Regions from separate parts of the Sphingobium sp. DN12 genome, predicted to be linked through region 2. Evidence: riboswitches for the same ligand, from Rfam matches in the RefSeq annotation. Region 2 holds a riboswitch; each other region holds the start of a gene.
What was found. A riboswitch is a leader RNA that binds a small molecule or an ion and turns the genes downstream of it on or off. The one in region 2 is predicted to bind cobalamin.
Positions count from the first base shown of each region.

Region 1: it holds a riboswitch for cobalamin, as region 2 does, so the genes downstream of both, ACI6S0_RS15160 (TonB-dependent receptor plug domain-containing protein) here and ACI6S0_RS21255 (TonB-dependent receptor plug domain-containing protein) in region 2, are expected to answer to the same signal.
Region 3: it holds a riboswitch for cobalamin, as region 2 does, so the genes downstream of both, cobW (cobalamin biosynthesis protein CobW) here and ACI6S0_RS21255 (TonB-dependent receptor plug domain-containing protein) in region 2, are expected to answer to the same signal.

Region 1 covers NZ_CP173717.1:3,240,731-3,250,650, forward strand. The annotation lists gene ACI6S0_RS15135 (efflux RND transporter periplasmic adaptor subunit) at 1-99, shown strand, start outside; gene ACI6S0_RS15140 (efflux transporter outer membrane subunit) at 89-1,495, shown strand; gene ACI6S0_RS15145 (SDR family NAD(P)-dependent oxidoreductase) at 1,535-2,281, shown strand; gene ACI6S0_RS15150 (HoxN/HupN/NixA family nickel/cobalt transporter) at 2,333-3,385, opposite strand; gene ACI6S0_RS15155 (PepSY domain-containing protein) at 3,382-4,881, opposite strand; gene ACI6S0_RS15160 (TonB-dependent receptor plug domain-containing protein) at 4,884-6,872, opposite strand; cobalamin riboswitch at 7,063-7,307, opposite strand; gene ACI6S0_RS15165 (copper resistance protein B) at 7,370-8,230, opposite strand; gene ACI6S0_RS15170 (copper resistance system multicopper oxidase) at 8,227-9,920, opposite strand, start outside.
Region 2 covers NZ_CP173717.1:4,470,288-4,480,207, forward strand. The annotation lists gene ACI6S0_RS21215 (TonB-dependent receptor plug domain-containing protein) at 1-703, shown strand, start outside; gene ACI6S0_RS21220 (DUF1294 domain-containing protein) at 759-983, shown strand; tRNA gene ACI6S0_RS21225 (tRNA-Thr) at 1,007-1,081, opposite strand; gene ACI6S0_RS21230 (hypothetical protein) at 1,197-1,337, shown strand; gene ACI6S0_RS21235 (aminopeptidase P family protein) at 1,344-3,125, opposite strand; gene ACI6S0_RS21240 (S9 family peptidase) at 3,236-5,308, shown strand; gene ACI6S0_RS21245 (acyl-CoA thioesterase) at 5,308-5,706, shown strand; gene ACI6S0_RS21250 (ABC transporter substrate-binding protein) at 5,719-6,579, opposite strand; cobalamin riboswitch at 6,646-6,838, shown strand; gene ACI6S0_RS21255 (TonB-dependent receptor plug domain-containing protein) at 6,975-8,930, shown strand; gene ACI6S0_RS21260 (DUF1636 domain-containing protein) at 8,930-9,337, shown strand; gene cobT (nicotinate-nucleotide--dimethylbenzimidazole phosphoribosyltransferase) at 9,334-9,920, shown strand, end outside.
Region 3 covers NZ_CP173717.1:4,264,588-4,274,507, forward strand. The annotation lists gene ACI6S0_RS20230 (amino acid aminotransferase) at 1-516, shown strand, start outside; gene hppD (4-hydroxyphenylpyruvate dioxygenase) at 527-1,567, shown strand; gene hmgA (homogentisate 1,2-dioxygenase) at 1,560-2,876, shown strand; gene fahA (fumarylacetoacetase) at 2,873-4,165, shown strand; gene maiA (maleylacetoacetate isomerase) at 4,162-4,806, shown strand; gene ACI6S0_RS20255 (Rieske (2Fe-2S) protein) at 4,803-5,180, shown strand; cobalamin riboswitch at 5,211-5,452, shown strand; gene cobW (cobalamin biosynthesis protein CobW) at 5,630-6,682, shown strand; gene cobN (cobaltochelatase subunit CobN) at 6,682-9,920, shown strand, end outside.

The DNA of each region.
Region 1 (9,920 bases), 1.2 Mb from region 2:
ATCGTCGACACCCCGCCCGACGCGATCCGCACCGGTGACATGGTGAAGGTGCAGGCGTCGGCGCCCGCCGGCGGAAAGGGTGCGACGCATGCGCGCTGACCACCGGATCGGCGGCGCGGGCGTGACATTGGCTGCGGTCTTGCTGGCCGGCTGCTCGATGGCGCCGGCCTATCAGCCGCCCCAGACCAGCGCCCCCGCCGAATATAAGGAAGTGGCCGGCTGGACCGCCGCCCAGCCGGCCGACGCGACGCCGCGCGGCAATTGGTGGGAGGCGTTCAACGATCCCATCCTCAATGACCTGGAAACCCGCGCCGCGCAGGCCAGCCCGACTTTGGCTGCTGCGCTCGCCCGCTATGACCAGGCGCGCGCCGCCGCGCGGGTGGAAAATGCCGATCTGTTCCCGCAGATCAGTGCCGGCGCCGATGCCGGCCGGCGCCGCGTGTCGGGCAACCGATTCCAGGGCAATGGCAGCGCCGTCACCTATAATGACTATGTGGTGGGCGGCAGCCTCGACTATGAACTCGACCTGTGGGGCCGCATCCGCAACAGCGTGACGGCGGCGCGGGCCGATGCCGACGCCAGCAATGCCGACCTCGCCTCCGCCCGGCTCAGCCTGCAGGCCGCCGTCGCCGACGCCTATGCGCGGCTGCGCGGGCTGGATGCGCAGGCGGAACTGCTGCACCAGACGGTCGAAGCCTTCGGCAAGGCCTATGACCTGACCGACCGGCGCCACAAGGGCGGCGTGTCGTCGGGCATCGACGTCAATCGCGCCAAGACGGTGCTGGACAATGCGAAGGCGGACATCTCAGCCATCGCCAACGAGCGCGCCGCGACCGAGCATGAGATCGCCGCGCTGGTCGGCGCGATCGCGTCAGACTTCAGCATCGCCGCCCGCACCCAGCCGCTCGCCGCCCCGGACGTGCCGACCGGCGCGCCCTCGCAACTGCTGGAGCGTCGGCCCGACATCGCCGCGGCCGAACGGCGCATGTTTGCCGCCAATGCGCGCATCGGCGTCGCCAAGGCGGCTTTCTTCCCGACGCTGACGCTGGGCCTCACCGGCGGATGGGAAACCACCCATGGCGACCTGTTCTCCACCCCCAACAGCTTCTGGGGCCTGGGCCCGGCATCGGCGCTGCTCAACCTGTTCGACGGCGGCAAGCGTCGCGCACAGGTGAAGATGTCGCGTGCCGAATATGAGGAACTGGCCGCCGGCTATCGTGACACGGTGCTCACCGCCTTCCGCCAGGTCGAGGATGCGGTTGCCGCCAATCATCACCTGTCCGACCAGATCGGCCATCAGCGCAGCGCCGCCGATGCTGCCCAGCGCACCAGCGATCTGGCGCTGACCCGCTATCGCGACGGTGCGTCTGACTATCTGGAGGTAGTGACGGCCCAGACCGATGCGCTCGACGCCCAGCGCGCGGTTCTGATCGCGCAGACCCAGCGGATGCGCGCCAGCGTCGCGCTGGTGAAGGCGCTGGGCGGGGCCGCCTGATCTCGCTATTGGGCTGACGACAAAAGACAGGAGCGCCCCATGACCAAGACCGTCCTCATCACCGGCGCGACCGCCGGCATCGGCGAAGCCGCCGTCCGCGCCTTTGCCGCCGATGGCTGGCAGGTGATCGGCACCGGCCGTCGCGCCGATCGGCTGGAAAAGCTGGCCGCCGAAATCGGTGACGCCTTCTGCCCACTGGTGTTCGACATGCGCGACGAGGCCGCGATCGATGCGGCGCTGGCCAGCCTGCCCGAAGCCTTCCGCGCGATCGACATGCTGGTCAACAATGCCGGCCTGGCGCTCGGCACCGCGCCGGCCCAGTCGGCCGACCTTGCCCAGTGGCAGCAGATGATCGAGACCAACATCACCGGCCTCGTCACCGTCACCCACAAGCTGCTGCCCGGCCTGGTCGCGCGCAAGGGCGGGATCATCAATCTGAGTTCGGTGGCGGCGACCTATCCCTATGCCGGCGGCAATGTCTATGGCGGCACCAAGGCGTTCGTGCGCCAATTCTCGCTCGGCCTGCGGTCGGACCTGCACGGGACCGGCGTGCGCGTCACATCGATCGAGCCGGGGATGGTGGAGACCGAATTCACGCTGGTCCGCACCGGCAGCCAAAAGGCGTCCGACACGCTTTACGGCAATGCCAATCCGATGACGGCGGAGGATATCGCCGCCACCCTGCTCTGGGTCGCGAACCAGCCCGCGCATCTCAACATCAACACGCTGGAACTGATGCCGGTCAGCCAGTCCTTCGCCGGCTTCCAGGTCGCGCGCGAGGGGTAAAAACTGCCGTTCGGGCTGGGCGAAACCGAAGCTCAGCCCGAACGGAATAGGCTAAGCCCGCACTTCCCCGGCCGGGGTCAGTTCGATCGCGTCATAGCCCTTCCAGCGATAGAAGAGCGCGCTGGCGATCCAGCAGGCGATGAACAGGCCGATGATCGCAAAGCCCAGATCGTTGAAATGCTCGCCCAGCGTCGCGGCGACATCCCAGATGCCGCCGGAGAGCCCCAGCTTGTCGCCCAGCAGCGCCAGCGTCTCGATCGTGCCGATGCCGATCGCCACCGCCGCCGACAGGGCGGTGATGACGATATTATAGTAGAGCTTGCGCAGCGGCTTCACGAACGCCCATTGATAGGCGCCCATCATCAGCATGCCGTCGACCGTATCGACCAGCGCCATGCCGGCGGCGAACAGCAGGGGCAGCACCAGCACCGGGCCGAGCGCGAAGCCGTCACTCGCCTGCGCGGCGGACAGGCCGAGGATCGCGACTTCGGTCGCGGTGTCGAAGCCCAGGCCAAAGAGGAAGCCGAGCGGCGCCATCTGCCAGGGGCGCGAGATCAGGCGGAAGACCGGACGGAACAGGCGCGACAGCGGCCCGCGCCCGCCGGTCAGCATGTCGAGATCCGCCTCGACATAGCTGCCGCCCGCCTGCACGCGGCGGAAGGTCGCCCAGACCTGGCGCAGGATCACGAGGTTCATGATCGCGATGGCGAACAGGAAGGTGGCGGAAATCAGCGTCGCCACCACGCCGCCGGCGGCGCGGAACCGCTCCAGCCCGGCCAGCGCACTGACCGCATAGGCGAGGCCCAGCGCGGCGATCAGCACGATCGCGCTATGGCCGATCGCGAACCACAGGCCCACGGTCAGCGGCCTCTGCCCATCCTGCATCAGCTTGCGCGTCACATTGTCGATCGCGGCGATATGATCGGCATCGACCGCATGGCGCAGGCCAAGGCCCCAGGCGAGCAGGGCCGTGCCCATCATCACCGGGCGATCACCGCACAGGGCGAAGGCCCAGCCCCAGACGGCCAGATTGGCAATAACGAGCGCCGCGATCAGCGGCACGCTGCGTCGCCGAAGCGACGCCTGCAAAGGGGGGGCAGTCATGCGGTTTCTCCGATCAGGGGCCGCACGGCGCGGGCGCGCCGACGGCGATTGCGGACGCGGCGTAGGTCGCGCCGCAGCTTGGAAAGGCCCATCCACGTCCCCGTCCCGCAAACGAGCGTGACCATGGCGAGCAGCGGCAGGACGATCAGATCCCACCAGGGACGGGTGCGCAGCAGCGGGAAGTCGAGCCGGTGCAGCCCGTCCTGCAACCAGCGGAAGGCGCGGCCATTGCGGTCGAAGGCGCGGATCAGACGGCCGGACGCGGGATCGACATAGAGGCGTGTCGCCTGCTCATCGGCCAGGATGACGCGCCACACCGGCAGGGCGACGCTGGCCTTGTGACCATAATAATAAGCGTCTTCCTGGCGCAGCAGGTCGAGCGAGGCGATCGGTGGACCGTCATGGAGCGCGGCGCGCAAAGCCGCTTCGGAGAGGGAAGCGGGCCGGCCAGCAGCGTCGAAGCGTTGCGCCTTGCCCGCGCGATCGATCGCCACCAGATGGACGGCACCGGCAAAGGGCACCGCCTCCAGCCGGACGATACCCGTCGGCAAGGCAGGCAGCGCCGCGATCGCCCGGCGCGCATCGCCCCAGGCAAAGTCGCCGTTCAGCCGCTGGCGCTGCGTCATCATCGCCTCGCTGTCCAGCAGCCCCCAGGGATTCATCGACAACAGCCCGCTCGCCACCCAGGTCAGCGTCACTATGCCGAAGAATAGCCCGGCCATATGATGCCACCACCACAGGCCGCGATAGGGCGATCCGATGCTGCCATCGCGGCGGCGGCGCAGCCGGGCGATGCCGACCCACAGGCCGGTGATCGTCAGGAAGCAGCCGATCAGCGAGGTCCAGATGACGACCTGGCTCCAAAGCGCGCCATCCTGCCGCAGGATCGTGGGATAGAGCCAGTGCGGCACCGCGCCGAGCCAGCCCCAGAAGCGCTGGAAGCGGGTGGTCAGCTGCACCACCTCCCCGCTCTTGCCCGAGACATAGGCCTGCGTCCCGGCCGCATCGGCATAATCGACACGGTAGAGCGGCGCATTGCGGCGGAAGGTCTGGACCGTCCACTGGTCCATCTCCGTTTGCGCGACCTGCCCGACCGGGCCGGCGATGGCGCTGTTGCGGCCGAACTCGGTCGCGATCCTGTGGATATTTTGCGGATCGACCTGCTCGACCGGTTTCCCCGACGCCCAGTCATGGGTGCCGGCGAATATCCGCATCTGCGGGATGGTGCGCGTCGGATCGAGCGCGGGCGTCACCCGCAGCACGGGCCGCCCGGCCATCATCTCGATCCGGGCGGCGGACAGCATCATGGTGTCGGGCAATGCCCCCGCCTGCCCCGGCGACAGCGTGAGGGGCGTGAGCCCCCCAAGCTGCGCGGCCGGTGTCAGGCGCGGATAGTCGACATAAAGCATCACGAAGCCGGACAGGCACCACAGCGTCATGACGGCGCCGATGATGATGCCCAGCCAGCGATGCAGCAGCAGGACCGGCCGCAACATGATCAGAAGCTCAGGCCATAGCTGACCCGCAGCGTGCGCGGCACGCCCCGGTAGAAGTAGAGGAAGCGGCTGTTGCTGCCGTCCAATACCCCTGCATCGCTGACCGCCGAGCGATAGCCCGTCGTGGCATAATCCCTGTCGAACAGATTTTCGACATTGACGCCGAACCGGTTGCGCCGCGCCTGGTCCAGCCACAGATGCGCGCCCGCATCGACCACGGCATAATTGCCATAGTTCATCCGGCCAAAGCCCGACGCGGTCGACCAGACATCGCCCACCCAATTGGCCGACAGATTGGCGCCGAAGCGGCCCGTTTCCGGCGCATAGACGATCGCGGCGCGGCCATATTGTTCCGGATTGCGATCGCGCTGCACCGAACTGCCCTGATTGCGGACGCGCGAATAGGTGTAGCTGGCAGACAGGCCCCAGCCGCCGGTCAGGTCGGCGTTCAGCTCCAGTTCGGCGCCCCTGGCCCGCACCTTGTCGCTGACGTTGATATAGGTGCCTTCCGGAAAGGCGGGATCATCATAGGTCGTGTCGATCAGGTCGGTGATGCGCCGGTTGAAATAGGTCGCTTTCCACCGGATCGCCCCGCCGGCCAGCGCGCCGCCTAGCGCGGCGTTGAGGTTCAGGCTCTCCTCGGGCTTCAGGTTCGGGTTGCCGACCTCGCAACAGGGATCATTGCCATAAAGCTGCGAGGCGTCGGGCAGCACGAAGGAGGTGCCGCCATTGGCCTCCACGAACAGGGCGTCGCTGACATCATAGCGGCCCGACACGTTCCAGATCGTCTTTTCCGATCCCTTCGCCTTGTTGTAGCGCAGGCCAGCGGCGATCCGCGCCTTGCTCGACAATTCGTCATTGGTGCGCAGCTGGAAGATGCCGGCATGGACCTGTTCATCGGTCGGCGCGATCAGCAGGACGTCGTCGCGGCCGTTGAAGCTCTGGAAATCATAGCCGATCAGCGTGTCGATGCCGCGCAGCATGTTGAGCTGCACCACTGCGCTGCCGCCATAATCCTGATAGCCCCAGAAAGTGCCGGCCGGGTAGATGACCTGCGGCGGGCCGGCTGGAATGGGATTGCGGATCTGGACATAGGCGGTCTTCCAGTCGTGGAAATAGCCCTTGAGGAAGAATTGCACCCCATCCTCGCCGGTATAGTCGAGGCGCAGGCTGGCCACTTCCTCATTGCGGTCGTTGCGGCTCTCCTTCGTCCGCGTCGCGCTGATATTGTCGAGATCGGCCTTGGTATGCTGGTAGAGCGCGTTGAGGCGCAGGTCCGGCGCGATATCATATTGATATTTGATGCCCGCCGACCAGAGGTCATAGCCGCGCGCGCGATCGGTCGCGCTGGGCTGCATCACATCATAGGGACGATAGCCGTCCGACTGGCTGCGATTGGCCCAGACCACGAAGCGATGCTGGCCGATCGCGCCGCGTAGATAGCCGTCCAGGCTGGTGCCGGCAAAACTGTCGAGACTGGCATTGACCTGGCCGCCCAGAGCATCGCTGAAATCGCGGGTGACGACATTGATCACGCCGGCCGCCGCCTGGGTGCCGTAGAACAGGCTTTCGCCGCCTTTCAGCACCTCGATCCGCTCGATCATGCTGGCGGCCATGGTGTCGTTGGGCGACGTGCCGCCATAGAGGCGGTTGTTGAGGCGGATGCCGTCCATCGTCCACAGCACATCCTTGGTGCGCGAACCCTGAAGCGCAATGTCGACATAGCTGAACGGCCCGGACTGCGACCGGATGAACAGGCCCGGCACCGCTTCGAGCGCGCGGGCAGTGTCGATCGCGGCGGCATCGCGGATCTGCGTGTCGGTGACGATCTCGATCGCATGGCCATAACGCGACAGCTGCTGCGGCAGCGTCTCTTCCAGGCTGGTGCCGGTGACGACGATGCTGTCGCCTTCTCCTTCGTCAGCCAGAGCCGGCGATGCGATGGCAAGCGAAAGGGCCAGTGCGGCCCGTGAAACGATATTGGACTTCATTTATTCCCCCATCTGGCGCCGCGTTCGACGGGCGGGGGCAACCTTCACGAGCGGCACGCGCGCGAACGTCCGACACACGCGCCGGCCGGGCGCCCAAGGGCAACCGACGCGCGTCGTCGCAGCGGCCCCAGCCGCTCGTTCGTCGCTCAGACGGAAGGTACCGTGCCGCGGCCATCCCCTGGACCAAGGCAAGAGCGACCAGACGCCGGCAGGTCTCCTGGCTCACGGGTCATCGCTTGATGCACGGCCTTCCCAGGCCTCGCAGGATTTAGCGTCCGGCCCAGTGGCTGGCGGATCGGGCACTCTGCCGTCCGCACATGTACATCGCGCTCACCGCTTACAGTTGCAGGGACAGCCTCGGCTTGGGATGGTGAACCATCCGTACCGTGTTCCCTATTAAGCCCCTTTCGGGACACCGGCGCGATCATGATCCCAGGCCCTACGGCGCGGGATCGGCGGGATCGATAATCGAATATCAGGCGGGCTGCAAGCCGGTCTCAAAACCAGGCGCGCAGGCCGATGACCAGGCTGGTGGCGGATGGCTTATCGCCGGCGGCACGGGCATGGTCGGCCGTATCGCCGAGCTTGCGTTCCCAATGCACGCCGACATAGGGCGCGAACTCGCGCGCGATCTCGTAGCGCAGCCGCAGCCCCAGCTCGATATCGGACGGGCCGGCGCCGATCCCCAGTTCGGGCACATCCTGCGCCGCCAGATTGAACTCGGCGGCGGGCTGCAGGATCAGTCGCTGGGTGATACGCTGGTCATAGCTCGCCTCTAGCCGCAGATGGGCGTCGCCCCTGGTCGACAGAAAGGCTTCGGCCCCGACCTCGAACCAGTAAGGCGCCAGGCCATCGATGCCGATCACCGCATAGCTGCGGTCCGGCCCTTCGCCGAAATCCTGCCGCACGCCCGCCTGCAGGTTGAACCAGGGGTCGATCGCCCGGCTGTAGAGCGCCTGCACCTCGGCCCGTTCGAGCGATCCGCCGAACGTCCCCTCGCCTTCGCTCTTGACCGCGAAGCGGTTGATGTCGCCGCCGATCCAGCCTTCGCCCTCCCAGGCATAGCGATCCGCGCCCTTGCCGGCGCGATATTCCAGCCGATCGAGCATCCATTGCGAATAGGTCATGCCGCCCCCTTCCGCGATCATCGCCGCGCGGGCGCGGGCCATGACGGCGGGGTCATAGAGCGCGTCGGCGGCATGGTCGGTCGGCACCGCCGGGGCCGTGCCTTGCGGGATGGCGGCGTCGGTGGTGGGCATGCTGTGGCCCATCGCGCCATGGTCCATCTGGCTGTGGTCCATCGTCTGGGCCTGCACCGGCGCAGCGGCGGCGAGCAGCAGGAGCGCGAGCAGCCTCATGCCGCATCCTCCCCATGGCGCACCGTTACGACCCGCATCATCCCGGCATGCATGTGCATCAGCATATGACAATGGAACGCCCAGTCGCCCAGCGCATCGGCGGTAAGGTCGAAGCTGAGCTTGCCGCCCGGCAGCACATTCACCGTATGCTTGCGCGGATTATGCGCAGCCTCGCCGGTCACCAGTTCGAAGAAATGACCATGCAGATGGATGGGATGCGGCATCATCGTGTCGTTGATCAGGGTCACGCGCACCCGTTCCATATGACGGAAGGCGATCGGCTCGGCCCCTTCCGACAGCTTCACCCCATCGAACGACCACATATAGCGTTCCATGTTCGCGGTCAGGTGGATGTCGAGCGACCGGGTCGGCGTGCGCAGGTCCGTGTTCGGCGTCAGCGACCGCAGATCGGCATAGGTCAGCACCCGATGGTCGACATCCTCCAGCCCCGTCGGCCGGTCAGCGGTGCGATCGGCCGGCATCGGCGACAGGGTGGCAACGCCCGGCCCCATTTTCACGCCCGGCGCGACCGACTTGTCGCGCATCTTCATGCTATGCCCCGTCATGGCGTCATTGGCCGGCTGGCTGAGGTCGATCACGCCGCCATGGCCCATGTCCATGCCGCCCATGTCCATGCCCATATCCTTCATGCCCAGCAGCGGCCGGGCGCGTCGATCCGGCACCGGCGCGACCATGCCGATCTGCGGCGCCAAGGTGGCGCGGACCAGCCCCGACCGGTCGATCGCCTCGGCAATCAGCGCATAGGGCTTGGCCTCGCCGGGCTGGACGATCACGTCATAGGTTTCGGCAATGCCGATCTGGAACTCGTCGGTCTCGACCGGCTGGACATCCTGCCCGTCGCACTGGACGACGGTCATCGGCAGGCCGGGCAGGCGGATATTGAAATTGGTCATCGCCGACGCGTTGATGATGCGCAGCCGTACCCGCTCCCCCGGCGCGAACAGGCCGGTCCAATTTTCGGCCGTGCCCATGCCGTTCACCAGATAGCTGTAGGTCGCGCCGGTGACGTCGGAAATATCGGTCGGGTCCATGCGCATCGCGCCCCAGTCGATCCGGTCCTTGAGGCCCTGATCCTTCCCCGCCAGCAACCCCGCCAGCGTCTGGCGCTGCATGTTGTAATAGCCGCCCATCTGCTTGAGCCGTTGCAGCAACCTGTGCGGATGAACCGGGCTCCAGTCGGCGAGCAGGATCACATGTTCCCGGTCATAGGCCACCGGATCGGCGCCGGCGGGATCGATGATGATCGGCCCGTAAAGGCCCATCGCCTCCTGCATGCCCGAATGGCTATGATACCAGTAGGTGCCCGCCTGCCGCACCGGGAAGCGATAAATGAAGGTTTCGCCCGGCGCGATGCCGGGGAAGCTGATGCCCGGTACGCCGTCCATCTGGAAGGGCAGGATCAGCCCGTGCCAGTGGATCGAGCTATCCTCCTTCAACCGGTTGGTGACGGCGATGTTGACACTCTGTCCCTCGCGCAGGCGGATGAGCGGGGCGGGCGTGCCGCCATTGACGCTGATCGCATGGGCCGATCGGCCGCCGGTCGCAAAATGCCCGTCGCCGATGCCGAGCGCGATCGTCTCGCCCGACAGCGCGCCCTGGGCAACGCCCTGCGTGCCGGTGGCGGCCCAGCCGGGCAAGGCCTGCGCCAGTGCAAGCGCGGCGCCGCCCC
Region 2 (9,920 bases):
CAGCGATGCGGTGGCGCTGCGCGGCGCGGCCTATAGCGGCTTCCGCCTGCCCACGCTCAACGAGCTGTATCGCCCCTTCGTCGTCTTCCCGATCACCACCCAGGCCAATGAAGCCCTGAAGCCGGAAAAGCTGAAGGGCGTGGAGGGCGGCATCGATCTGACCCCGGCATCGGGCGTGCAGCTGTCCGCAACGCTCTTCTACAACCGGCTCGACGATGCGATCGCGAACGTCACCATCGCCACCAACGCCCGCCAGCGCCAGAATGTGAACGCGATCGTGGCGAAGGGCGTGGAATTGACCGCCAGCGCGCAACTGCCGGCCAACTTCTCGCTCCTTGCCTCCTATGCCTATAGCCACAGCAAGGTCGATGCGCCGGGCATGGCATTCGACGGCTTCGCGCCGGCGCAGGTGCCGCGCCACTCGGCCAGCGCGACCTTGGCCTGGGCACCCAAGGCCGGGCCGGAACTGTCGGCGACGCTGCGCTACACGGCCAAGCAATATGAGGATGATCTGCAGAGCGATGTGCTGCCCGATGCGCTGACGCTCGACGTCCTCGCCCGACTGCCGATCGGCCATGGCATCAGCCTGGTCGCGCGCGGCGAGAACCTGTTCGACGAGGATATCGTCACCCGCAATGCTGGTGGATCCATCGACCTGGGCACGCCCAGGACGCTCTGGATCGGCGTCACCGTGCGCGGTTGAGCCGATTTCCGTCACACAGTTTCTTGCCCTCGCCTGGTTGCTGCTGGCGAACCTGATGGCCTTCACGCTGTTCGGGTTCGACAAGCGTCGGGCTGTGCGGGGAATGGCGCGAATCCGCGAGCGGACCTTGCTGCTCTGGGCGCTCGCAGGGGGGACGCCGGGTGCATTTGCCGCGCGCCACCTCTTTCGTCACAAGACGCGCAAACAGCCTTTCGTCCGGTGGCTATGGCTGATCGCGGCGGCGCAGGCGCTGGTCCTCGCCGGATGGGCGATGATCTGATTTTTCATCTGTCGGGGGAGAAATGGTGCTGCCGGCGAGGATTGAACTCGCGACCTCAGCCTTACCAAGGATGCGCTCTACCACTGAGCTACGGCAGCACTCTATTTCGTCTCCGTCGCGCCGTGCGCTTCGGAGGTCGCGCCTATGGCCGCCCCATTGCCTCCTGTCAAGGCGGGTTGCGGCAGATAATGCATTTTGCTTATGCGCTTCGTCATGAGCGAGACCCAGGACGAAAAGAAAGCAAGGCTGGCGCAGGCGCTGCGCGACAATCTGCGGCGGCGCAAGGCCCAGAGCCGCGATGTGGCGCGGGAAGGGGCTGAGCCCGCCCCCGCGCCGGAACCGTCGAAAGACTGATTCGCGTTACAGGGCCGCGCAGGCCGCCTGGAGCCAGGCCAGCGCTTCGCCGTCGAGCTGCGGGCCGACCACGGCCAGCACCTGCGCATGATAGGCGTCGACCCAGGCGCGCTCGCCCGCGTCCAGCAGGTCGGTGGCGATGGCGTTGCGGTCGATCGGCGCGAAGGTCAGAGTCTCGAAACCCAGCATCGGCTTTTCGCCGCCGGCGATCGCCCGTTCCTCGACCAGCACCAGATTCTCGATCCGGATGCCATATTCGCCGGTCTTGTAATAGCCCGGCTCGTTCGAGAGGATCATGCCCGCCACCAGCGGCTCGTCGCCGCCGCCGAAGGTCGCGATCCGCTGCGGCCCTTCATGCACCGACAGGAAGCTGCCGACGCCATGGCCGGTGCCATGGGCATAATCCAGTCCCTGTGCCCAGAGATATTGGCGTGCCAGCACGTCGAGCTGGCCGCCGCGCGTGCCGACCGGGAAGACCGCGCGGGCCAGCGCGATGTGACCCTTCAGCACCAGGGTGAAGCGCTGCTTCATCTCTTCGCTAGGGCTGCCGATGGCGATGGTGCGGGTGACGTCGGTGGTGCCGTCACGATACTGGCCGCCCGAATCGACCAGATAGAAGCTGCCGGTCTCGATCGGCCGGTTGGTCTTTTCCTCGACGCGATAATGGACGACCGCGCCATTGGGGCCGGCGCCGCTGATCGTGTCGAAGGACAGATCCTCCAGCAGGCCGGTATCCTTGCGGAACGCTTCCAGCCGGTCCGAGGCGGAGAGTTCGGTCAGGCCGCCCTTGGGCGCTTCCACCGCGATCCAGTGGAGGAAGCAGCTCAGGGCCGCACCATCGCGCGCCTGCGCCGCCTTGTGGCCGGCAATCTCGGTATCATTCTTGATCGCCTTGGGCAGCACGGCGGGGTCGCGCAGGCTCAGCACCTGCGCACCGCCGGCGTCGAGCGCCTCGAAGATGGCGGCGACGGCGCGCTCGGGGTCGGCGACGACGGTCTTGCCCTTGAGGTCGGCGAGCGCATCGGCAAAGGCGGCGCGGTCATGGATGCGCACCGCATTGCCCAGATGCTTGGCAACCGCCTCGTCCATCTTCTCCGGCGCGACATAGAGGTCGGCGGTCGCATCGGCATGGACGATGGCATAGGCCAGCGCGACCGGGGTGCGCTCGACATCCTTGCCGCGGATGTTGAAGGCCCAGGCGATCGAATCGAGCGCGGAGAGGACGGCGGCATCGGCCTTCTTCGACACCAGCCAGTCGGCGATGTCGGCGCGCTTCTCGGCCGCATTCTTGCCGGCATAGCGATCCTCATGGACCACCAGCTTGGCGTCGCTGGGCGCCGGACGATCGGGCCAGACGGCATCGACCGGATTGGTGTCGACCGCAACCAGCTCGGCACCCTTGTCCGCCAGGGCCTGTGTGGCCTGCTTCACCCAGGCGCGGGTGTGCAGCCAGGAATCATAGCCGATGCGCGCGCCCTCGATCGCATGGTCCTTCAACCAGGCGGCGATCGAGGTCTGCGGCACGCTTTCATATTGCCAATAGGCGCCGTCCACCTGTTCACGCACCTGCAGCGTGTAGCGGCCGTCGACGAAGATCGCGGCCTCCTCCGGCAGGACCACGGCGCTGCCGGCCGAACCCTGGAAACCGGTCAGCCAGGCGAGCCGCTGGGCATAGGCGCCGACATATTCGCTCATATGCTCGTCGGTCAGGGGGACCACGAAACCATCGAGCTTCTGGCGTACCAGCTGGGCGCGCAGGGCCTTCAGGCGATCTTCATAACTGGACATCGAACTTCCCTTGGATCATTCCGGCCTCTTGCGTTGGCCATAATGCCGACAACATAGAGGGGCCGGCGCGCTTATTCCAGCGCAGCCCCCGTCTGGACCATGGATAGTTAATGACCGATCAAATGCAGCCGCCCCTGTCCCCGCCGATCGCCGAACGCCGCCCGCACAGTTTCGCGCATCATGGCATCACGGTGGACGATCCTTACGCATGGCTGCGCGACCCAGGCTATCCCGACGTCAAGGACAAGGATGTGCTGGCCTATCTGGAGGCCGAGAACGCCTGGTTCGAAGGCGCGATGGCGCCGCACAAGCCGCTGCTCGACACGCTGTTTCACGAGATGAAGGGGCGCATCAAGGAAGATGACCAGTCGGTCCCGCAGAAGGATGGCGACTATATCTACTGGCGCGCGTTCGAGACCGGGGCGCAATATCGCAAATGGTATCGCAAGCCCGCAGCCGGCGGTGACGACCAACTGATCCTGGACGAGCCGGCGCTGGCGCAGGGCCATGACTATTTTCGTCTGGGCGCCATGTCGGTCAGCCCCGACGGCCGCTATCTCGCCTATGCGATCGACACCAACGGATCGGAACGGTTCGAGGCGCGGATCAAGGATCTGTTTTCGGGTGAAATCCTGCCCGAAGTCATTCCCGACACATTGTCGTCGCTGGTGTGGACCAGCGATTCAAAGGGGCTGCTCTATGGCTTGGCCAATGAAAATTGGCGGACCGACAATGCGCGGCTGCACTGGCTGGGCCAGGATGTGGCGAGCGACGTCGAGCTGTTCCATGAGGATGACGAGGGTTTCCGCGTCTCGATCGGCCTCACTTCCTCGGAAAAATGGATCGTCATCGCGACCGGCGACCATGTGACCAGCGAAGCCTGGCTGGTGCCCGCCGACAATCCGACCGCGACGCCGCTGCTCGTCGCCGCGCGCCAGGCCGGCCGCGAATATGATGTCGATGAGCATGAGGGCACGCTCTATATCAAGACCAACGACACCCATCCCAATTTCCGGCTGGTGAAGGCATCGCTCGACGCGCCCGACCAGTGGGATGAGGTGATCGGCGCCGACGCGCATTTCTACCTGACCGATTTCACCCTGTTCAAGACCTTCTACGTCACCGAAGGGCGGCAGGATGGGCTCGACCAGATCGAGCTGCGCGATTATGCGACCCATGCGGCAAAGCGCATTCCATTCCCGGAAGCCAGCTATTCGGCGAGTCTCGACGACAATCCCGAATATGAGGTGACGAAGCTGCGCATCGGCTATGAATCGATGGTCACGCCCGACACCATCTATGATTATCATCTGGCAACGGGTGAGCTGGAGGTGTTGAAGGTCCAGGAAATTCCCTCGGGCTATGACGCCAGCCGCTATGCCACCGAGCGGCTGATGATCCCGGCGCGCGACGGCACGCAGATTCCGGTGTCGATCGTCTATCCCGCGGATTTCCCCCGCGATGGCAGCGCGCCGCTGCACCTTTATGGCTATGGCGCCTATGGTCTGGCGATGGAGCCGGGCTTTTCGACCAGCCGCCTGTCGCTGCTGGATCGCGGCTTTGCCTTTGCCATCGCCCATATTCGCGGCGGCGACGACATGGGCCAGCAATGGTATCTGGACGGCAAGCTCGACAAGCGCACCAACACCTTCACCGATTTCGTCGATGTCGCGAAGGGGCTGATCGATCTTGGCTATTCGGCCAAGGGCAGGATCAGCATTTCGGGCGGATCGGCCGGCGGCGAGCTGATGGGCGCAGTCATCAACTCCGATCCCGACCTGTGGGGCGCGGTGGTGGCACATGTGCCGTTCGTCGATGTGCTCAACACCATGCTGGACGAAACGCTGCCGCTGACGCCGGGCGAATGGCCCGAATGGGGCAATCCGATCGAGGATGAGGCCGCATTCCGCACGATCCAGAGCTATGATCCCTACACCCATGTCAGTGCGCAGGACTATCCGCCGCTGATGGTGACGGCCGGGCTGAACGACCCGCGCGTCACCTATTGGGAACCGGCGAAGTGGGTGGCGAAGCTGCGCGCGACCAAGACGGACAGCAATATCCTGCTGCTCAAGACCAATATGGGCGCGGGCCATGGCGGCAAGTCGGGCCGGTTCGAGAGCCTGCACGAGACCGCCGAGGAATTTGCGTTCATCCTGTGGCAGCTGGGAGTGGAAGGCTGATGGCGTCGAGCTTCACCAAGCAGTTCACCGCAAGGCCCGAGCATATCGATGTGCTGGGCCATGTGAACAATGCGGTGTGGGTGCAGTGGATGGAGCAATTGTCGGTCGAACATTGGATGACCGATGCCGATCCGGCCCATGTCGACGCCTATATCTGGGTCGTGACCCGGCATGAGGTTGATTATCGCGGTAACGTGACCGAGGGCGATGTCGTATCGGGCCGCACCTGGATACCGGAAGGGCCGCGCGGCGCGCGGTTCGACCGGCTGATCGAGTTCACCGGGCCGGACGGCAAGGTGAAGGTGTCGGCCAAATCCACCTGGGCGATGATCGACAAGGAAAGTGGCCGGCTGATGCGGGTGCCGGCGGAAGTCGCCGCCAACTTCATCGAGGGCTGAGCCGGCCCAGCTTCAGCGGGCGCTGACGGCCTGGGAGAGGGCGCGGGCCGCCTGCACATAGGCCGGTCCGCCGCACACGGTCCAGGCCTGGGGCAGGCTGATGCGCGCTATGTCGCGCAGCACCGGATGGTGCAGCATTTCGGTGCCCTGGTCGGTGATCCGGTCGGTCGCGCTCTCGACGATCAGATAATCGGGCCGGGCCGCGACCATCTCCTCCAGGCTGACCTGCGCGATCGCCGGCTTGCCAAGGTCGGCGGCCAGGTTGCGCAGGCCCGCCCGCGTCATCAGGTCGTCGACCAGCGTGCCGGTGCCGGTCATGTAGCCGCGCCGCTGATAATAGGCGGCGACCTTCGGCTTCGGTGCGCGGGGCAGGGCGGCAAGCTCCCGGTCCATCCGCGCGATCATCGCTTCGCCGCGGTCGGCATGGCCAGTCGCCTGCGCCACGGTGCGGATCGACGCGATGATATCGGCATAGCTGTCCGCGCTTTTCAGGTCGACGGCGGGATAATGCTGGGCCTTGAGGATCGCGATTGCCGGATTGCGCCGCGCCGGCATGCCGATCACCAGATCGGGATTGGTCGCCAAAATCTGTTCGGCCGATCCGTCGAGGATGGGCAGGCCCTTCGTTACGGCAGCCACCGCCGACATCTGCCGATCGCCGGCATTATGGGTCAGGCCGGCAATCTGGTCGCGATCGGCCAGCGCCACCAGCAACTGGTCGGCGCACAGGTTGAGCGACACGATCCGTTGCGGACGTTTGCCTGCATTGGCAGGCTGGCGCGCGGTGGCCGCCCATAATGTGGCACCGCCGATCAGGGCGATCATCAGGGCGATCATCCCCTTGCCGGGGCCGATGGGCGCAAAAATCCGCATGGCCATCTCCCTTAGCCCGCGCGCTCCGCCAGGCAAGGAAGATTGACGCTCCAGTCGGGCTCGCCTATCGCCCGGACTGCGACAGGTTCCCCGGCAGCGGGGATGAAAAGGGAATGGGGTTCAAGACCTCGGCTGCCCCTGCAACTGTGAGCGGCGAGCTTTTGTGCCATATGCCATTGGGACCGCAAGGTTCTGAGAAGGCGGCATGAATCAGCGATGACCCGCGAGCCAGGAGACCTGCCCGTCGCGGTCGTCCTTCGCGCGGACAGGGTGTGCCGAGCGGACGGGGGTGAACCCGCGTGGCGACAGGTGGACCGCAAATTGCGGGGACCATGTCGCGCCCGGCCGGGCACCGATATCGTCCCTGGGATGCGGTCCCTCGTCCGGGGGCTCATGTGTTCAAATATCTGACTTTCTGTTCTTTCCTTCTCTCCACCACCGCTTTCGCCGAAGAGGCGCAGCAGGCGCCACCGCCCGATGCCGCTGCCGATGCCGGCGCATCCTCGATCCTCGTCACCGCGACCCGCCTCGCCACGCCGGCCGACCAGGTGCCGGCCTCCGTCACCGTGCTCGACAAGGCAGCGATCGACCGGGCGCAGGATCTGGGCGTCACCGAATTGCTGCTGCGCACGCCGGGCGTCAGCATCTCGCGCAATGGCGGCTATGGCACGGCGACGTCGCTGCGTATCCGTGGCGCCGAGTCCGACCAGACCGTAGTGGTCATTGACGGGGTGAAGCTCAACGATCCGTCCTCGGCCGGCGGCGGCTATAATTTCGCAAACCTGCTGGTCGGCGACGCCTCGCGCATAGAAGTGCTGCGCGGTCCCCAGTCGACCCTGTGGGGCAGTCAGGCAATCGGTGGCGTCGTCAATGTCGTCACCGCCATGCCCGAACAGCCGCTGGAGGGGAGCTTCGATATCGAGGCGGGGTCGCGCGACACGGTCAGTGCCCGTGCGGCGCTGGGCGGCAAGACCGGCCCGGTCAGCTGGCGGATCGGCGGACAGAGCTTCACCACCGAGGGCATCTCGGCGATCAGCCCGGCCTTTGGCGGCAAGGAGAAGGACGGCTATACCAACCGCAGCGTCACCGGCCGGGTCGAGGTTGCGCTGGCGGACGGGATCAGCGCCGACCTGCGCGGCTATTATTCCGATGGCCGGGTCGATTTCGACGCCACCAGCGCGGACAGCCCGGCCTATGGCACCAATCGCGAATTTGTCGGCTATGCCGGCCTTAACGTCGCGCTGCTCGACGGCCGCTTCCGCAACCGCTTCGGCTATGGCTATACCGACACCGATCGCGACAATTACGACCCGCGCAACCCGCGCAAGCAGAGCTTCGACGCCGCCGGTCGCAACCAGCGGCTGGAATATCAGGGCAGCTTTGCCATCGCCGACGGCTGGACTGCGTTGTTCGGGGTGGAGAATGAGAATAGCCGCTTTCGCAGCGTGTCGCCTTCGGCGTCGCTTTCGGTGCCGATTCCCGACCCGGCCCGCGGCAAGGCGGAGATCACCAGCGTCTATGGCCAGCTCAATGCCCAGCCGATTACGGGCCTGACCCTGACCGGCGGGCTGCGCTATGACGATCATAACCGCTACGGCGGCCGCACCCTCTTTTCCGCCGGGGGCGTCTGGGCGCTGCCGACCGGGACGGTGCTGCGCGCCAGCTATGGCGAGGGCTTCAAGGCGCCGACCCTCTATCAGCTCTTTTCCGAATATGGGAACCAGGCGCTCGATCCCGAACGCGCCCATGGCTGGGAAGCGGGCGCGGAGCAGCGTTTCCTTGGCGAGAAACTGCGGCTGGGCGCGACCTGGTTCGACCGGACCACGACCGACCAGATCATCTATAATAGCTGTTCCACCAGCTCGACCGATCCGCTCTGCTTCACGCCCGGCACCACCACCCGCCGCTATGGCTATTATCTCAATGTCGCGCGCGCCAAGGCGCATGGCATAGAGGCGCAGGTGGCGGTCGAGCCGGTCAAGGGGCTGACGATCGACGGCAATTACAGCTGGACCGTGGCGGAGGATCGTTCGGACGGCACCGCGAACGAAGGCAATTGGCTGCCGCGTCGGCCGCGTAACAGTGCCAATGGTTCGATCAGCTATGCCTGGCCCTTCGGCCTCACCACCGGCGCGGCGGTGCGCTGGTCCGGCCACAGCTATGACAATGCGGCCAACACGACGCGGCTGGACGACTATACGCTGGTCGACCTGCGCGCCGAATATGCGTTCACCCCGGCGTTGCGCCTGTTCGCCCGCGTCGAGAATCTCTTCGACGAGAATTATATGACGGCCTATCGCTATGGCACGCTCGGCCGCAGCATCTATGCCGGCTTCCGGGGGCGCTTCTGATGCTGCGCCCCGTCGAACCCGGCCCCGCCATTGTCGCCTGCAATACCTGCCGTCATTCACCGAAGATGCGGGAGGACGGGGAGGGCGTGCGCGGCGGGGCCCGATTGGCGGAGGCGCTGCGCAGCGTGCAGGCCTCCGACCCGCGCTATGCCACCGTCGCGGTGCAGGACATGCCTTGCCTGTTCGCCTGCCAGGATCATTGCACCGTCCATCTGCGCGCGCCGGGCAAGGTCGGCTATGTAATGGGGCGGTTCACCCCGGATGCCGATGCGGCGCGCGCGATCCTCGATTATGCCATTGCCTATGCCGCCAGCGAGCATGGCCGCGTCGCCTTTCGCGAATGGCCCGAAGGCGTGAAGGGCCATTTCATCACCCGTACCCCGCCGGAAGGATTTGTCGTCGAATGAGCTTCGCCTCGATCACCGATTTCGAAAATGCCCTGGCCAATCTGCCGCCGGCCGAGGAACTGGCCAGCGCGGCGGCACGCGCGCGGCAGGCGGAACTGACCAAGCCGCTCGGCGCGCTCGGCCGGCTGGAGGATGTCGCGATCTTCATGGCAAGCTGGCAGGGGCGCGCGGTGCCGCGCCTGAAGCGGGCGCGTGCCGCGATCTTTGCCGGCAATCATGGCTTCACCGTCCATGGCGTCAGCGCCTATCCTGCCGCCGTGACCGCGCAGATGGTCGCCAATTTCGCCGCCGGCGGCGCGGCGATCAACGCCCTGGCCGGCGTGGCCGGGCTGGAACTGGCGGTGCGATCGATCGATCTGGACCGGCCGACGGCGGACTTCACCATCGCCCCCGCCATGACCGAGGAGGAGTGCCTGACCGCGCTGTCGATCGGCGCGGCGGCGGCCGAAGAGGATCTGGACCTGCTGGTCGTGGGCGAAATGGGGATCGGCAATTCGACCGCCGCCGCCGCCCTGAGCGCGCGCAGCTTTGGCGGCGCCGTGCGCGACTGGGTTGGTCCCGGCACGGGCGTCGATGGCGAGGG
Region 3 (9,920 bases), 210 kb from region 2:
GCGGATGCCGCCGCCACGCGGCAGATGCTGGCCGCCGTGCCCGATGCGCTGGTCGCCTATAGCTGCGACAAGAATTTCGGCCTCTATCGCGAGCGGGTGGGCGCGCTGTGGGTGCAGGGGGCGAATGCCGCGCTGACCGCGCTCGCCTTCTCCAACATCGTCGCGCTGGCGCGGGGCATCTGGTCGATGCCGCCCGATCATGGCGCGGCGATCGTCCGCACCATCCTGGAACGGCCGGCGTTGCGGGCGGAATGGACGGGCGAGCTGGACCAGATGCGCACCCGCATCAATGCGCTGCGCACCGCGCTGGCCGCGGCCCATCCGCAGCTGGCCGCCATTGCCGGCCAGCGCGGCATGTTCGCGATGCTGCCGGTCAGCGCCGCCGCCGTCGCCGCGATGCGCGCCGACCATGGCATCTACATGGCTGGCAATGGCCGCATCAACATTGCCGGGCTGCGGCTCGACACCATCTCCGCCTTCGTCGCCGGCCTTTCGCCGCATCTGCCTTCTGCCTGAGGACCCCGTCATGACCATCGATCCCGCCAACCCGCTGGGCCTCAACGGCTTCGAATTCGTCGAATTCACCTCGCCCGAGCCCGAGAAGATGGCCGCCCAGTTCGAGCAGCTGGGCTTCACCGCGACGCACCGGCACCCGACCAAGAACATCACCCGCTACAAGCAGGGACGCATCAACCTGATGCTCAATCGCGACGATGCCGGGCGGGTCGCTGCGTTCCGTGGCGAACATGGCCCATCGGCCAGCGCCATGGCCTTTCGCGTCGCCGATCCCGATGCGGCGCTGCGCTGGGCGCTCGACCATGGCGGCAAGCCGACCGACGAGAATGACACGGTGATCCAGGGAATTGGCGGCTCCTATCTCTATTTCATGCCCGATGGCGGCGATCCCTATGCCGACTGGGCCGAGTTCCCCGGCTGGCAGGAAGCCGAAGCGCGCAACAATGTCGGTCTCGACCTGCTCGACCATCTGACCCACAATGTGAAGCGCGGCCAGATGCGGGTGTGGAGCGAATTTTACCGCACCCTCTTCGGCTTCGAGGAGCAGAAATATTTCGATATCAAGGGCAAGGCGACCGGCCTGTTCAGCCAGGCGATGATCGCCCCGGACAAGGCGATCCGCATTCCCCTGAACGAGAGTCAGGACGACAAGAGCCAGATCGAGGAGTTCATCCGCGACTATAATGGCGAGGGCATCCAGCATATCGCGCTCACCACCGCCAATATCTATGACACGGTCGAGCGGCTGCGCGCGCGCGGCGTGCGGCTGCAGGACACGATCGAGACCTATTATGAGCTGGTCGACCAGCGCGTGCCGGGCCATGGCGAGGATCTGGAACGTCTCAAGCGCAACCGCATTCTGATCGACGGCAATGTCGGCGAGGAGGGCATCTTGCTGCAGATCTTTACCGAGACGATGTTCGGCCCGATCTTCTTCGAGATCATCCAGCGCAAGGGCAATGAAGGCTTTGGCAATGGCAATTTCCAGGCGCTCTATGAATCGATCGAGCTGGACCAGATCCGTCGCGGCGTGATCACCGTCGATGAGTGACGCGCCGCCCCGGATGATGAGCGGCTTCGGCAATCATTTTTCGACCGAGGCGGTGGCCGGCGCGCTGCCGGTGGGGCGCAATTCGCCCCAGCGCCTGCCCTATGGCCTCTATGCCGAGCAATTGTCGGGCACCGCCTTCACCGCGCCACGGGCGGAGAACAGGCGCAGCTGGCTCTATCGCATGCGGCCGGCGGCATCGCATCCACCCTTCGCGCCTTATGATGCTGCAGCCTTGCTGCGCAGCGCGCCATTTGACGAGGTGCCGCCCTCGCCCAATCGGCTGCGCTGGAACCCGCTGCCATTGCCTGAGCGTGACGTCGACTTCATCGACGGCCTCACCAGCTATGCCGGCAATGGCGATGTCGCAGCAGGCCAGGGCTGCGCCGTGCATCTCTACGCCGCGACTGCCTCGATGGTCGACCGTGCCTTCGTCTGCGCCGATGGCGAGATGCTGATCGTGCCACAGCAGGGCGCGCTGCGTATCGTCACCGAACTGGGCGTGATCGATGTCGCGCCGTTGCAGGTCGCGCTGATCCCGCGCGGCGTCCGCTTCCGGGTCGAGCTGATCGAGGGCGCGGCGCGCGGCTATGTCTGCGAAAATTACGGCGCGCCCTTCCGCCTGCCCGATCTGGGACCGATCGGCGCCAACGGCCTGGCCAACCCCCGCGATTTCGAGGCGCCGGTCGCGGCCTATGAGGATGTCGAGCGGCCGTTTGAACTGATCCAGAAGTTCATGGGCCGCCTGTGGATAACCATGCTGGACCATAGCCCGTTCGATGTCGTCGCCTGGCACGGCAATCTCGCGCCGCTGCGCTATGACCTGACCCGGTTCAACACGATCAACACGGTCAGTTTCGACCATCCCGATCCCTCGATCTTCACGGTGCTGACATCGCCGAGCGAGACGCCGGGCACCGCCAATATCGACTTCGTCATCTTCCCGCCGCGCTGGATGGTGGCGGAGGACACATTCCGGCCGCCCTGGTTCCACCGCAATGTGATGAGCGAGCTGATGGGGCTGATCCATGGCGAATATGATGCCAAGGCGGGCGGCTTCGCGCCCGGCGGCGCGTCGCTGCACAATGGCATGGCCGGCCATGGCCCCGACCGGGCGAGCTATGACAAGGCGATTGCCGCCGACCTGGCGCCGCAGCGCATCGCCGACACCATGGCCTTCATGTTCGAAAGCCGGATGGTGCTGCGCCCGACGCGCTGGGCGATGGAAAGCTCGCTGCTGCAACCCGATTATGATGATTGCTGGTCTGGCTTCCGCAAGGCCCAGCTGCCCCCGATGAACGAGACCCCATGAGCTATTGGCAAACCGACGAAACCCATGATCCCGCCCGCACCAGCTGGGTTGCGAGCGCGCAGGATCATGGCGACTTCCCGATCCAGAACCTGCCCTATGGCCTGTTCTCGCCCGCAGGAGCTTCGCCGCGCGCCGGTGTCGCGATCGGCGACGCCATATTGGACCTGGCCGCCTGTGTCGGGGCCGGGCTGATCGATTGCGCGCCGCTGCTGGAAGGCCAGCTCAACGCGCTGATGGCGCTGCCGGTGGCGGAGCGGGTCGCCCTGCGCCGCCGGATCAGCGCGCTGCTGTCGGACCCGGCCCATCGCTTGGCGGTCGAGCCGCTGCTGCACCGGGCGGCGGACTGCATGCTGCATTTGCCGGCGCGGATCGGCGATTATAGCGACTTCTATGTCGGCATCCATCACGCCAACAATATCGGCCGCCAGTTCCGGCCCGACAATCCGCTGCTGCCCAATTATAAATATGTGCCGATCGGCTATCATGGCCGCGCCTCCTCGATCCGTCCGTCGGGTGATCCGCTGGTCCGTCCGCGTGGCCAGCGTAAGCCGCCCGAGGCCGATGTGCCGGTGGTCGGCCCGACCGCCCGGCTCGATTATGAGCTGGAACTGGGCGTGTGGATCGGCGCCGGCAATGATCTGGGCAGCCCGATCCCGATCGGCCAGGCGGCCGATCATGTCGCCGGCTTCTGCCTGCTCAACGACTGGTCGGCGCGCGATTTCCAGGCGTGGGAATATCAGCCGCTCGGGCCCTTCCTGGCCAAGAATTTCCATTCGACCATTTCGCCCTGGGTGGTGACGCCCGAGGCGCTGGCGCCGTTCCGCATCGCCCAGCCGCCCCGGCCGGACGGAGACCCGGCGCCGTTGCCTTACCTCAGCGATGCCGATGATCAGGCTCATGGCGCGCTGGCGCTGACGCTGGAAGTCTATCTCTCGACCCAGGCGATGCGCGACGCAGGCCAGCCGCCGATGCGGCTGAGCCAGGGGCCAGCGAGCAACATGTACTGGACCGTCAGCCAGATCGTCACCCATCATGCCTCCAATGGCTGCAACCTGATGCCCGGCGATCTGCTCGGCAGCGGCACCATCTCCGCCCCGACGCGCGAGGGCTATGGCAGCCTGATGGAGATCAGCAGCGGCGGCCGCGAGCCGATCAGCCTGCCATCGGGCGAGACGCGCTGCTTCCTGGAGGATGGCGACGAGGTGACATTGCGCGCCACCGCGTCCGCCCCCGGCCATGTGTCGATCGGCTTTGGCGAATGCCGCGCGACGGTCGTGCCGGCGCGATGAGCGACCTCACCCTTCATGGCTATTGGCGATCGAGCGCGAGCTATCGCGTGCGGATCGCGCTGGCCCTGAAGGGTGTCGACTATGCCCAGGTCACCCATGATCTGCGCAGCGGTGCGCAGCGGGCGCCCGATTATCGAGCGCTGGCGCCGCAGGGGCTGGTGCCAGCGCTGGTCGATGGCGACAGCGTGCTGACGCAGAGCGGCGCGATCCTGGAATGGATCGAGGCCCGCTGGCCGCAGCCGCCCTTGCTGCCCGCCGATCCGGGCGATACGGCGATCGTCCGCGCCATGGCCGCCATCATCGCCTGCGATATCCATCCGCTCGGCAATCTGCGCATATTGCAGGCGCTGCGGCAGGATTTTGGCGCCGATGAGGATCAGGTCCGCGCCTGGATCGCCCGCTGGACCGGCGAGGGGCTGGCCGCGCTCGAAACATTGGTCGCGCGCCATGGTGGCACCCATGCCTTCGGGGACAGCCCCAGCTTCGCCGACTGCCATATTGTGCCCCAGCTCTACAATGCCCGGCGCTTCGGCGTCGACCTGACGCCCTTTCCGCGGCTGTGCGCCGTGGACGCGGTGGCATGCGCGCTCCCCGCCTTTGCCGCCGCGCACCCCGATCGCCAGCCCGACGCCGACATATGAGCGACGCCGACACGCGCCTGTTCGCGACGCCGGCGGGCGTGCGCCTTTGCCCGATCGAGCAGATCGCCGATGGCAAGGCGCGCAATTTCGTGTTGCAGATGCGCGCCGGCCGCTTCCATGGCTTTGCCGTGCGGGATGGCGATCATGTCGCCGGCTTTGTCGATCAATGCCCCCATGCCGGCCTGCCGCTGGCCCAGCAGCTCGATGATTATCTGACCCCGGATGGCAGCCATATCCGCTGTAGCTGGCACGGCGCCCTGTTCCGCCGCACCGATGGCGTCTGCGTCGGTGGGCCATGCGTCGGTCAGCGCATTGCGCCCTGGCCGCTCGCCATCGCCGATGGCTGGATTGTCACCGCTGCCCAAAGCGACTAGGAACCGGCCCAGGGACGGCGCTTCGCATCGTCCCGACATGATCGCGCCGGTGCCCCCACGGGGGCTTAAAATGGGAAGGCGGTGCGGATGCCATGGCATCCAAGTCCGCAGCTGTCCCTGCAACTGTGAGCGGCGAGCGTGATGAACAAAGCTGTCCCCGATGCGGGATCAGCAGCCACTGGGCCGGACGCTAAATCCTGCGAGGCCTGGGAAGGCCGTTCCTCCCGCTATGACCCGCAAGCCAGGAGACCTGCCGGCGTTTAGGTCGCTCTTGCTTTGGTCCAGGGGATGGCCGGGGCACGGTGTTCCGTCTGAGCGACAGGTTGGCGGCTGGAGCCGCGCGGTCACGCATCTGCGGGCGAACAAGCGCCCGTCCGCGATGCCGGCCGGCCGTGCGTGCGCGCCCGGTTCGCTCCCGCCCCGGTTGCTCCGGCGCGCGAGTATTTGTCATGGCCAACACTGCATCTGCCAAGATTCCGACCACCGTCATCACCGGCTTCCTGGGCGCGGGCAAGACCACGCTGATCCGCCACCTGCTGGAAAATGCGAAGGGGCGCCGCCTCGCCCTCATCATCAACGAATTTGGCGATGTCGGTGTCGACGGCGAACTGGTGAAGGGCTGCAATGACGCCGCCTGCCCCGAAGAGGATATTGTCGAGCTGGCCAATGGCTGCATCTGCTGCACCGTGGCCGACGATTTCCTGCCGACCATGACCGCGCTGCTCGACCGGCCGAGCCCGCCCGACCATATCATCATCGAAACCTCTGGGCTGGCCCTGCCCAAGCCGCTGGTCAAGGCCTTCCAATGGCCCGACATCCGCACCCGCGCCACGGTCGACGGCGTCGTCGCGCTGATCGACGCCGATGCGGTCGCCGCCGGCCGCTTCGCCACCGATGAGGCCGCGCTGGCCGCAGCGCGCGCCGCCGACCCCAATCTGGACCATGACAGCCCGCTGGAGGAATTGTTCGAGGATCAGCTCGCCTGCGCCGACATGGTGGTGCTGAACAAGAGCGACCTGGTCGATGCCGACACGCTGGCCGCGGTCGAGGCGCAGGTCGATGCCGAGACGCGGCCCGGCGTGAAGATCGTCCGCGCCGCCCATGGCGCGGTCGACATCGGCGCGCTGCTGGGCATCGTCGCGGCAGCGGAGGATGATCTTGACGCCCGCCCCTCGCACCATGAGGCGGAGGGCGAGGATCATGACCATGATGATTTCGACAGCTTCGTCGTCGGCGGCGATGCGGTCGCCGATCCCGACACGCTGGTGCAGGCGCTGTCCACGCTGATCGCCACCCATGATGTGCTGCGCGTCAAGGGCATGGTCGCGGTCGCCGGCAAGCCGATGCGCCTCGTCGTGCAGGCGGTCGGCCCGCGCATCCAGCATTTCTTCGACCGTCCCTGGCAGGCGGGGGAGGCGCGCCGCACCCAGCTGGTGGTGATCGGCCAGAAGGGGCTGGACCGCGCCGCGATCGAGACCGACATCCAGGCCGTGCTCGGCTGATGCATCTTCTGTCCGCCACGCCGGGAACGATCAGCGACGGCGAGGAGGCGATCGACCTCGATCAGCCGCCCGGCGACATCGTCATCCTGACCGTGGCGGACAGCGACCTGGCCTGTTTCGCCGCTGCCGCCGCGCGCCTGCCCGATGATGCGCCGAGCGTGCGGCTGGCCAATCTGCTGCAGCTCAGGCATCCCTATTCGGTCGACCTCTATGTCGAGAAGGTGATCGCCAAGGCGCGCTTCGTCTGCGTCATCCTGCTCGGCGGCAAAAGCTATTGGCCCTATGGGGTGGACGAGATTGCGCAGGTCGCGCGCGAACGCGGCATCGCCTTCGCCGCGATCGCCGACGGGCGCGAAGGCGACCCGGCGCTGGATCGTGCCTCCACTGTGCCGGCGGCGATGCGCGAGCAGCTGCGCGACTATCTGCGCCAGGGCGGCACCGCCAATGCGCTGTCCTTCCTGCGCTGCGCCGCTCGGCTGACCGGCGCGGATGCGGGCGAGCCCGACCATCCGCTGCCGATTGCCGATGCGGGCCTCTATCTGCCCGGCCATGACCGGCCCGGCGTGGCCGAACTGCGCGCGACCTGGGTCGAGGGGCGGCCGGTGGCGCTGCTGATCTTCTATCGCGCTTTGGTGGTGGCCGGCACGCTGAGCGCGGTCGATGCGATGGTGGCGGCGCTTGGCGCGCGCGGCTTCAATGTCGCCGCCGTGCATGTCCGCGCGCTGCGCGAGCCGTTCGTGCGCGACTGGCTTGGCGGGCTGCTGGCCGACATCGCGCCCGACATCATCGTCAATGCGACCAGCTTCGCCGCCTCGTCGTCGTCCGAACCGCGCGTATCGGGCATCTTGGAACAGGCCGATTGCCCGATCCTGCAGACCGCCTTTGCCGGGGTCGAGGAAGGCAGCTGGCGCGGGTCCGCCCGTGGCCTTGGCCCGCGCGACCTGGCGATGAATGTCGCCCTGCCCGAAGTGGACGGCCGCCTCTTCACCCGCGCCGTGGCCTTCAAGGCGGCCGAGCGGTTCGATGAACGCACCCAGTGCGGCATCGTCGTGCCGCGGGTGGCACCCGACCGGGTCGCCTTCGTCGCCGATCTGGCACGCAACTGGGCGGCACTGCGCCGCACTGCGCCGACCGAGCGCCGGGTTGCGCTGGTGCTGGCCAATTATCCCAATCGCGACGGGCGGATCGGCAATGGCGTCGGCCTCGACACGCCGGCCAGCGCCGCCGCGATCCTGCGCCGGCTGGGCGAGGCCGGCTATGCGATCGGCGACGCTCCGCGCGACGGCGCCGCGCTGATGCGGCTGATGACCGGGGGCGTCACCAATGATCTGGCGTCGCTGGATCGGTCGGGCGAGGTCAGCCTGTCGCTTGATGTCTATCGCGCCGCCCTTGCCGCTCTGCCCGCCGGCGCGCGTGACGCCATGGTCGATCGCTGGGGACCGCCCGAGGCCGATCCCTTCGTGCGGGACGGCGCCTTTCGCCTTGCCGTCCATCGCTTCGGCCATGTCGCGATCGCGGTGCAGCCGGCGCGCGGCTATAATATCGATCCCAAGAGCAGCTATCATGACCCCGCGTTGCCGCCGCCGCACGCCTATCTCGCCTTCCATGTCTGGCTGGCTCAGGATTTCGGGGCGCAGGCGCTGGTCCATGTCGGCAAGCATGGCAATCTGGAATGGCTGCCGGGCAAGGCGGTGTCGCTTTCGGCCGATTGCTTCCCCGAAATCTGTGCCGGGCCGGTGCCGCAACTTTATCCCTTCATCGTCAATGATCCGGGCGAGGGGACGCAGGCCAAGCGCCGCATCGGTGCGGTCATTCTCGATCATCTGACCCCGCCGCTGACGCGGGCGGAAAGCTATGGCCCGCTCAAGCAGCTCGAAGCGCTGGTGGACGAATATTATCTCGCCGCCGGCATGGACCCGCGGCGGCTCGACCGGCTGCGCCGCGATATTATCGACCTGGCCCGTAGCCAGGGGCTGGACAAGGATGCGGGCGCCGCCGGTGATGATGACGACGCGCTCGCTGCGATCGACAATTATCTGTGCGAGCTCAAGGAATTGCAGATCCGCGACGGGCTGCATGTCTTCACCGCCTCGCCGGAAGGGCGGCTGCGCCGCGACCTGCTGATCGCGCTGGCGCGCACGCCGCGTGGCCTGGATCATCCGGGGCAGGCCTCCTTGCTGCGGGCGCTGGCCGATGATCTGAGGCTCGGCTTCGATCCGCTCGATTGCATGCTGGGCGCGCCGTGGGATGGGCCGCGTCCGCCCGCCTTGGCGGACTTATCCACAGATGCCTGGCGCACCCATGGCGACATGGTCGAGCGGCTGGAATTGCTGGCGGCGGCGCTGGTCGATGGCGCGGCGCCGGTCGGCCCGGCCAGCGCGGCCGTGCTGGCGGCGATCGCCGATGATCTCGCGCCGCGCGTCGACGTCTGTGGCACGCGCGAGGCGGCGGCCCTGCTGACCGGCCTCGACGGACGCTTCGTGCTGCCGGGGCCATCGGGCGCGCCGACGCGCGGCCGGCCCGACGTGCTGCCGACCGGGCGCAATTTCTTCTCGGTCGATACCCGCGCCGTGCCGACCGCCGTCGCCTGGGATCTGGGCCAGCGATCGGCGCAATTGCTGGTCGATGATTATCTCCAGCGCGAGGGCGACTATCCCCGCGCCATCGCCCTGTCCGCCTGGGGCACGGCGAACATGCGCACCGGCGGCGACGATATTGCGCAGGCCTTGGCGCTGATGGGCGTGCGGCCGCGCTGGGAATGGAGTTCGGGGCGGGTCGTCGGCTTCGAGATGATGACGCTGGCCGAGCTGGGCCGACCGCGCGTCGACGTGACATTGCGCGTCTCCGGCTTCTTTCGCGATGCCTTCCCCGAACAGATCGACCTGATCGACAGCGCCGCCCGCGCGGTGATGGCGCTCGATGAGCCGGACGAGGATAATCCCGCCGCCGCCCGCCATCGCGCCGAACAGGCGGCGCTGGTGGCGGACGGCGCCGATGCGGCGGAGGCCGCACGCCGCGCCGGCGCCCGCGTGTTCGGATCGAAGCCCGGCGCCTATGGCGCAGGGTTGCAGGCGATGATCGACGAGAAGATCTGGCACAGCCGCGCCGATCTGGCGAACGTCTATCTCGACTGGGGCGGCTATGCCTATGGCGCAGGGGTGGAGGGCGACAGTGAGCGCGCGCTGTTCGCCACCCGCCTCTCCCAGGCCGACGCGGTCGTCCAGAATCAGGATAATCG